2 regions of the Paenibacillus sp. CB74 genome follow, and region 1 is predicted to be linked to the other one. Evidence: a T-box and tRNA genes for the amino acid it is inferred to sense, from the RefSeq annotation. Region 1 holds a T-box; the other holds one or more tRNA genes.
What was found. A T-box is a leader RNA that pairs with one kind of tRNA and senses whether it is charged. The one in region 1 lies ahead of ACX9NY_RS30125 (valine--tRNA ligase), so its partner is inferred to be a tRNA-Val.
Positions count from the first base shown of each region.

Region 1 (4,692 bases):
TCAGATCAAGAAGTCCAAGAACCTGCTGCTCAATCATCTAATGAGCTCGCAGCAGCAGATGTACCGGACGGACCGGACGTATGGCATTTCGAATCAGCGAGATCTGTACCTCAGCAGGAGAATCAGGCAGTTGATGTTCCGGTTGGACCACAAGCGGAGAACTGGCAAGGTGTATTCGGTACGTCCGAAGCAGGCAATGCAGAGGAAGAACGCCAGTCTTTTGAAGCGACTGAGGTAGATGAGTTTGTACAGAATGAAGCATTTGTCCCTGAACCTGTTGCTGAGACGGAAGACAAGCCGGAGATGAAGGTTGCTTTTGGCAGTAAAAAGGAATCCGCTCCAAGACAAGAGGAGGGTGTGGGGATCTCTTCCTTGTTATCCTCCGGCAGATCAGCACGCGATGCTGAAGTGGAGAGAGGCGAAGAGGTTCCAGCCGGTGTGATACAGGAAGAAACGTATGCACCTGAGGATGTGGAATGGAAGAATCTGTTCCTGGGAACGATTGTGGATCAGACGCCATTCCGCAAAGTGAAGTTGTGTATCGTCCAGCGGGAAGATACACTGGATGCCATTGCGGATCGATATCAATTGAGCACGAGGGAACTTCAGTTGTATAATCGATTATCTGAACAAGTTGTGGAAGAAGGTCAGATATTGTACATCCCTTAATCCGTAGTTAAAGCCTTCGTTAGGACCCGTGATCCCCTTGAGGATTGCGGGTTTTTGCATGATTTGCCCTAAACCTGACAACAGCGCACTTTATCCGCTGCTGTCAGGTTGACTATCGCGCACGAGCAAGGTATGATGTGTGTAGGTTTTTTGAAGAACAACGTGGAACGGGAGTAGTAGACAGTATGACCTTTCAGAGAGTGGAATTGCAACGCTGTGAGATTCCGCAGGAACCAACTGATCGAAGTCGCCCGGGAGTTGCCTGTTTGAATTTAAGGGATGAATGAGCTTTATCGTCATTTATTTCTGAGGTAGGATGGGCCGGTAGCAGCCGTTATCTGCTTGAAGTGTCACGTCCTGTACAGAGGGGGAAGTCTATCTTGCTGTCGGCGTGAAACAAAGGTGGTACCGCGAAAGCTAACCTTTCGTCCTTTGATGGATGAAAGGTTTTTTTTGTTTTTTTTGGCGAAGATGATGAAGATGAAGTAACGGAGGAATGACACATGTCTGAGGAAAAAAAATCAGCTGCAACAGAAATGCCGACCACTTACGATCCTAAAGCGGCAGAAGACAAATGGTACTCCACCTGGATGGAGCGCGGATATTTCAAAGCCGGGCAACGTAAAGATGCCGAGCCGTATACGATTGTAATTCCACCCCCAAATGTGACCGGGATGCTGCACATCGGGCATGCGCTCGACTTTACACTACAGGATATTCTGATCCGCACCAAACGGATGCAGGGTTATGATGCACTGTGGCTTCCGGGTTCCGACCATGCAGGTATTGCTACCCAAACCAAAGTGGAGCAGAAGCTGCGTGAAGAAGGTCTGACTCGTTATGATCTGGGACGCGAGAAGTTTCTGGAGAAAGTATGGGATTGGAAAGATCAATATGCCACAACCATTCGTCAGCAATGGGGCAAAATGGGTTTGTCCCTTGACTACTCACGTGAACGTTTTACGCTGGATGAAGGTCTGTCCCAAGCGGTTCGCAAAGTATTTGTTCAACTGTATGAAAAAGGCCTTATTTACCGCGGCAAACGCATCATTAACTGGGATCCAGTGAACCGGACAGCTCTGTCTGACATTGAGGTTGAATATAAAGAGGTTCAGGGTCACCTGTACCATCTGCGTTACCCGCTCAAAGACGGAAGTGGCTACGTTACAGTAGCAACAACGCGTCCTGAAACGATGCTGGGTGATACAGCGGTCGCTGTTCATCCGAAGGATGAGCGCTATGCAGACATGATTGGCAAAGTCCTTGTACTGCCTATCATTGGACGCGAAATTCCAATTATCGCTGATGATTATGTGGATAAAGAGTTCGGAAGTGGTGCAGTAAAAATCACGCCTGCACATGATCCGAATGACTTTGAAGTAGGTCTTCGTCATGATCTGCCACAGATTACGGTCATGGATGAGAGTGGCACAATGAATGCAGAAGCTGGTAAGTATCAGGGACTGGATCGCAGTGAATGCCGCAAGCAGATTGTTGCTGATATGAAAGAGCAAGGCATATTGATCAACATCGAGGATCATACGCATCAGGTTGGACACAGTGAACGTACCGGCGCTGTTGTTGAACCGTATCTGTCTACTCAGTGGTTTGTTGAGATGAAGCCACTTGCAGAGAGAGCGATCAAGAAACAACAGAGCGGCGAAGGGGTTAATTTTGTTCCAGACCGTTTCGAGAAAACATATCTGAACTGGATCGAGAACGTTCGTGACTGGTGTATTTCCCGTCAACTGTGGTGGGGACATCGTATTCCGGCCTGGTATGATGAGGAAACGGGTGAAATCATCGTATCTGCTGAAGATCCGACAACGCTACCAGAGAATGCAGGACGCAAGCTTAGACAGGACGAAGATGTACTCGATACTTGGTTTAGCTCCGGCTTATGGCCATTCTCCACACTAGGCTGGCCGGAAGATACGGAAGATCTGCAACGTTATTATCCGACAAGTGTACTTGTGACAGGGTATGACATCATATATTTCTGGGTTGCACGTATGATTTTCACTGCACTGGAATTCACGGATGAGATTCCGTTCAAGGATGTGCTGATGCATGGTCTTGTTCGTGATGCAGATGGACGTAAAATGTCCAAATCATTGGGCAACGGTGTAGATCCGCTGGATGTGATCGAGAAATATGGCGCAGATGCAATGCGTTACATGATCTCAACCAGCAGCACGCCAGGCCAGGATCTCCGTTTCCGTTGGGAACGGGTGGAGCAGGCTCGTAATTTTGCCAACAAGATCTGGAACGCTTCGCGCTTTGCATTGATGAATCTGGAAGGATTCACCTATGAGGATCGTGACATCAGCGGAGAGCTTGGTACAGCGGATTATTGGATTTTGCACCGTCTGAACGAAACTTCCCGCGATATTACGCGTCTAATCGAAGCGTATGAATTTGGGGAAACAGGTCGTGTGCTGTATAACTTTATCTGGGATGACCTGTGTGATTGGTACATTGAGTTCGCTAAACTGTCCTTCTATGGGGAAGATCCGATTGCCAAGAAGAAAACACAATCCGTACTGGCTTATGTGCTGGATCAGACCATGCGCCTGATTCATCCGTTTATGCCATACATCTCCGAAGAGATCTGGCAGCATCTGCCGCATGAAGGTGAGACGATTACGTTGGCAGCATGGCCGGTATATGATCCTGCTTTTGAGAATCCAGAGGCTGTTGCCGAGATGAACCTGCTCATGGATACCATTCGTGCAGTTCGGAACATCCGTGCAGAAGTGAACGTGCCTATGAGCAAAAAGATTGAATTGATGGTGAAAGCAAACAGCCCTGAGGCGTCCAGTATCATCGAACGTAACAGTCATTACATCAAACGTTTCTGTAACACCTCCGAGTTCGATAGTGGGCTGGATCTGAGCTCCCCGGATAAGGCAATGACTGCAATCATCACAGGGGCAGAACTATACTTGCCGCTGGCAGGTCTTATTGATATCGAACAGGAAGTGGCTCGTCTGGAGAAAGAGTTGCAGAACCTTGAGGGCGAAGTACTCCGTGTGGAGAAAAAGCTGTCGAATGAAGGCTTTGTAGCCAAAGCGCCTGCCAAAGTTATTGAGGAAGAGCGCGCGAAGCAAGCAGATTATTCCGATAAACGGGATAAAGTGATCGCACGAATCAAGGAACTGAAAGGTTAATATATTTGGGTCGGATGGAGAGCCAGTATGCCATCCGGCCGCTTTTTTCACTCAAACTCGGAACCGAAGGTGAATCAGATGACGGAATTAGACGGGACAGATGCAGCAGCTCCTATACTTACGTATAACGAGGCCGTGGACTGGATCAATGGCCTTATTCCTTTTGGCATCCGACCTGGATTGGAACGAATCGAGGGTCTGATGTCTATGTTAGGCAATCCTCACCAACGTCTCAAATTTATTCACGTCGCGGGAACGAACGGCAAAGGTTCGACTTGCGCTTTTTTGACGTCAGTGCTTCTTCAGGCTGGATATGATGTGGGTACCTTTACATCGCCTTATATCACCAAGTTTACGAACCGTTTTCAATACAACGGCGAGGATATTCCGGAAGAGACACTGTTGAAGATCTCTAACCGTTTGCGACCGCTGGTTATGGAAATGGCATCTACACCGCTTGGTTCCCCAACGATGTTTGAGGTGTCTACGGCTCTCGCGCTTCTGTATTATGCAGAAGAGTGCTACCCTGATGTTGTGGTATGGGAGACGGGGCTGGGGGGAAGGATGGACGTAACGAATATTGTTTCGCCTGTTGTGTCCGTCATCACCAACATTGGTATGGATCATACGGATGTGCTTGGAGATACGATTGAGCAGATCGCTGGAGAAAAGGCAGGCATTATCAAGCCGGGAGTACCCGTTGTAACCTGCGCGACGCAACCCGAAGCTGTGAAAGTGATTCAGGAGAAAGCACAGCAGCTTCAATCAAGCCTGTATTTGGCTGGAAATCAATTCTCTTATCATCGACTGGAGAGTAATGAGAACGGACAATCTTTTCATTTTACAGGCCCTT
Region 1 is NZ_CM146009.1:6,834,586-6,839,277, forward strand. It holds gene ACX9NY_RS30120 (LysM peptidoglycan-binding domain-containing protein) at 1-669, shown strand, start outside; T-box leader at 824-1,105, shown strand; gene ACX9NY_RS30125 (valine--tRNA ligase) at 1,173-3,839, shown strand; gene ACX9NY_RS30130 (bifunctional folylpolyglutamate synthase/dihydrofolate synthase) at 3,918-4,692, shown strand, end outside.

Region 2 (4,692 bases), 680 kb from region 1:
CTTTTATACCCGTAGGGAATACCTCCTCCCCTGAAAATACCATCTTCGACCATCTGTTTATGTTTTTCATTGACACGGTCAGAGATTTTCCTACTTTCATCGCTTGACTGCCAGAATCTTAAGTAGTTGACCATCCGATCGGTGTTTGCTTCAATTTTTTGCTGTCCTTCTATTACAGACCACATTTCAACCCCTTTGTTTACAAACCACTCAAGTACAAAGGGGGTCTCATCATCTTTTCTTCCAAGCCTGTCAAACATAAATACCAACAAAACATCGAATAAGCCATTCTCTGCATCTTCTTTAGCCTGTTGAATAACATCACGCTTCGAGGCAGGTACTTTGAAACCTGATACCCCTTTTTCGGTATATTCCTTAACTAGCTTCCATTCATCTTGTTTCTCTACCATCTTCCTGCATGCTCGTTGTTGCATTGGAATATCGTTTCCATCCATCTGTCCTTTTGTGGACACTCGATATAGTGCTGCAACACGTTTTGTTTGTCCCATTCCATCAACCACCATATCTTTTTTCTGTATTATTTTTATCGATATCCGTAACTACTTTAACTGCTTAATTTAATCCAAATTATACCATTAAGTATATTTATTATCAACAAAAACCACCTACATATATTATCAGAGATGGCCATAATGTTATATAAAAAAACAACTCCTCTTGAGATATAATTCTCAAAAGAAGTTGCCCTTTTTTTCATATAGGACGAGTGGGGATCGAACCCACGACCCTTACCCTGTCAAGATAATGCTCTCCCGCTGAGCTATCGCCCTGTAATAAATAGGATGTATCCATCACGATCATAATGCTATCTTTAGCTGAGCTAACAGATCATGATATATAATTATTTCCCAATCAAGTAACAGTATCATATCAAGTAACCGTGTTCATTGTCAATGATTTATTTGGTTATAATTCACTCGAAATGGTGCACAATAAAGGAAGATTACCATATCTACAACGAGGTGAATTCTCTATGAGAAACTTAACAAAACGGTCAAAATCCAATACACATACATTTACCAAATGCTTCTTTTTTTTCGTTGGGCTTATGATTGTCATGACAACCCTTACCGGTTGCGGCTTGGAACGGGATGAACATACGGTTCAATTCCAACAGTTAAAACAACCCAATGAAAATGATGAATCTCTACCCGTCTGGCTGGACGTATACTCCAAATCGGTAGTTCAAGATGTATATTCTCCGCGAGGAAGCAGTGAAGTTTTGCCGTGAAGGTAAGAGGTAGATTACTCTTCTTCATCCCACTTACGTGAGTATGCTTTCTTGGTCACATAATACAACAGAATAATCATTCCCGCCGACATTAACAATGTAATGACCATGATGCCTGCCATGCCCATCACTACCCCCTCCTCTCCCAATATGTCCCAGACTTCACTATACAGGAAAAACATTTTTTTGTATAATTCAGTCTGATATGTCGCGCAAGAGCAGAAAGAAGGAATGGAATTGGCAGCTGAGATTAGTTATGTAACGACGCAAGAACAACTGGAACAAGCCCTGGGTATTCGCAATCACGTTTTTGTGATCGAGCAACAGGTTCCTGCCGAGATTGAGATTGATCAATACGATGTCATTAGTCCGGATGTGCATCACGTATTGTTAAGTACGGATGGGCAAGCTGTAGCTACAGGACGTCTGATCTATTACAGCAAGGATACGGCCAAAATGCAGCGGATCGCGGTGCTTGAGTCTCATCGTTCATTCGGTTATGGACGCGTGCTTCTGCTCGCGATGGAGGAACTGGCACGTGAACTCGGCTTATCCTATTCCGTACTGGATGCTCAATGTCAGGCGCAGAAATTCTATGAGAAACTGGGCTATGAAGTGATTTCAGAAGAACCTTTTTATGATGCAGAAATTCTGCATGTTCGTATGAAAAAGAGTCTGTAAAACTTCGGCATTGGCGGTCTTATGAGCATATAGTGCATACTTCCCAGGAATTCGGATAGGCTAATCAGGTAAACAGATTCCTATCTCGTCATATAAGGAGAGTGTGACATCATGGATCAAACAACACGCGAGAGTTTCACAGCCGTACAGAAAAATGGCGACGGTGACCTGACAGCCTTTCAGACTTCAGCAGGACGTATACTGGATTACCAACAAGCACTTGCAGAAGTAAAGGCTGGCGCTATTGCCGGCGTGAATGTATTTAAAGGCAAAGATGGCGAAATGTATATTCGCGGCGATGCCGACGGTGACCCAACCAACAACCTGGACCAACTTCCCCAATTCTAAAATAGATGCACAGATCGTTACGTGTTACACAGAAGCGCCAATTCGGTTATCCGGGTTGGCGTTTTCTTATTATGATTAATAGTCCGTAAAATATTTTACGGAGTCCCCGGAAGGCTGGCTTTTGCGAATTGGCTGTTGTACCTGTTCCCATGCCTGCAAGATCTGTATCCCTTCGAGAGTAGACCGATTCTCCCAGGCGATGTGCCCGGTTCGTTCAAGCTCCAGCAAAGACTCATGAATGTAAGCTCTGCTTCGTCCCGTCTTGGTCTCCAGTTCATCCATACGCGGCAGCCTGCGCCGTTGTCCTGCATAGTTCACCATAATCCGCAAAATCTTACGTTCAAAGTCGTTCAGCATACTTTACCTCCCCATTCATATCCGTAACAGGACGCCATGCCAGAATACCTTGCTCCAGAAATGTTCGGGGTGAGCCTTCTTTTCCCGCTGATGCTCTAATCATCCCGCCACGTACACTGTTAATTCGAATCTGTCGCTGCGTAATCTGCCCTGCACGATCCATGTAGACAAGCTCCACCATCTGGCCAATATATTTCCCTAGCATAATCATCCCTCCGATAAGAACATTTGTTTGTATTTCATATTATATGCGAACATAAGTTCTTTATTCAATAGTAAAAAAAGGATTTTGCAAAATAAAAAAAACCAGACTTTCCCCTTTGATCAAGGGGGTCTGGTTCCTCTAATAATGCTGCTGATATAACTACATTTCTTGTAATAATCCGGTTCAGTAACGGATCAGTGTCGATCGGATTCCGAAAATTGCACTTTCTTTAATTGCTGTGTAGATGGATTAAAATCAACATTCACATAGACCGCGAACTGCTTGCCGTCTTTGGCACGAACCCATAGCTTGAACTGTTCCCGTGATTGATCCGCTGTTAGAGAGGTACGGCCGATGTGCTTATAGTCCAAAATATCCACATTGTACTTTGTCTGTGTTTCTTTGACCGCTATAATTCCCCACTTCGCATAATCAGGGATAGAGGCACCTGTACCAGATGTTATTCCAGCTAAACTCAGGACTACAGACATGACGGTAACAATGAGCATTCTCATTTCACTCACTCCTTGGGACAATATGTTTCTGTTATATTGCCCGTCCGGGTTTCATTTTACACGAATAAACGAAAGATCCAGGCCAGTGGCCGTAGGGAAAAAGGAACCACATGAACAAGCCGGTCCAACGAATCAGGAGGCTCCGTCCGGAAACTCATTCCCCAGTCACCCGAGAAAACGTGTTGTTGTGTCTTCGGCTCCTCAGGACGATCCAACCCGTATTTCTTTTCAAGCCTTTGCCTCGTTTGTTCATCCACCTGAACCTCGTTCGTAACGTCATATGCTGTGACAGGCTCGCTGCTTATGTACATCAGCATCATCAGAAGGATCGGAATCCACACTATTTTTACCCAACGTTTGTTCATCTTTAACTCCTTTATGTACCTTAATTCTCTTGTATCTGGCAGACCCATTTAAAGGTTAGATTATACATAAAATTCACCGTATTGGAAATAACAACAGGGAGAAGATATGCAGCATTTGATATGCAATACTTAAGTCCCATTTGGTTGATTTTATGTTTAAAAAAGGGAATAACCGTGTAATAGGCCATGACAGCCTGACTTCATGATCTAACATTTCTACAGGATCTGCAATACCACTTTGAGGAGGTTACACCCCAATGTTCAAACGCTTGGATGAAATCCTGATTGAGATTCCCAATGTCGAGAAGCCCGATCCGAATGCAGCAGCAGCCATACAAGAGTTGCTCGGCGGCAAATTCGGAGAAATGTCAACGTTGAACAATTACCTCTATCAATCATTTAATTTTCGCTCCAAAGAAAAACTGAAGCCCTTCTACGACCTGGTCATGAGTATTACGGCCGAAGAATTGGGACATGTTGAGCTGGTGTCTCACGGGATTAACAAATGTCTTAGAGGATCAACCGAGTACAAAGAACCCGATGATACACCGTTAGGTTCCGTGAAAGATGCTCGTCTGTCTTATCACTATCTGGCAGGTGCACAAGGCGCAATGCCTTTTGACTCTATGGGTAATCCATGGACGGGAGCAAACGTCTTCAACAGCGGAAATCTGGTCGAAGATCTGTTGCACAACTTTTTCCTCGAATGTGGAGCGCGTACGCATAAAATGAAGGTATATGAAATGACAGATCACCCGGCAGCCCGGGAAGTGGTTGGTTTCCTGCTGGTACGTGGCGGCGTGCATGTTGTTGCATATGCAAAAGCCCTTGAGATTGCAACTGGCGTCAATGTAACCAAACTCGTTCCTATTCCTTCACTGAACAACAAAGCTTTCAATGAGGCTCGTAAATATGAAGAAAAAGGGGTACACACCAAGCTGTACACCTATAGTGATAAAGACTTCAATG
Region 2 is NZ_CM146009.1:654,739-659,430, reverse strand. It holds gene ACX9NY_RS03020 (recombinase family protein) at 1-509, opposite strand, end outside; tRNA gene ACX9NY_RS03015 (tRNA-Val) at 720-791, opposite strand; gene ACX9NY_RS03010 (hypothetical protein) at 995-1,252, shown strand; gene ACX9NY_RS03005 (GNAT family N-acetyltransferase) at 1,490-1,933, shown strand; gene ACX9NY_RS03000 (DUF3892 domain-containing protein) at 2,045-2,281, shown strand; gene ACX9NY_RS02995 (hypothetical protein) at 2,357-2,638, opposite strand; gene ACX9NY_RS02990 (hypothetical protein) at 2,622-2,843, opposite strand; gene ACX9NY_RS02985 (DUF3889 domain-containing protein) at 3,038-3,358, opposite strand; gene ACX9NY_RS02980 (hypothetical protein) at 3,415-3,723, opposite strand; gene ACX9NY_RS02975 (manganese catalase family protein) at 3,981-4,692, shown strand, end outside.
Region 2: it has a tRNA-Val gene. The T-box ahead of ACX9NY_RS30125 (valine--tRNA ligase) is inferred to sense a tRNA for this amino acid. The anticodon was not compared.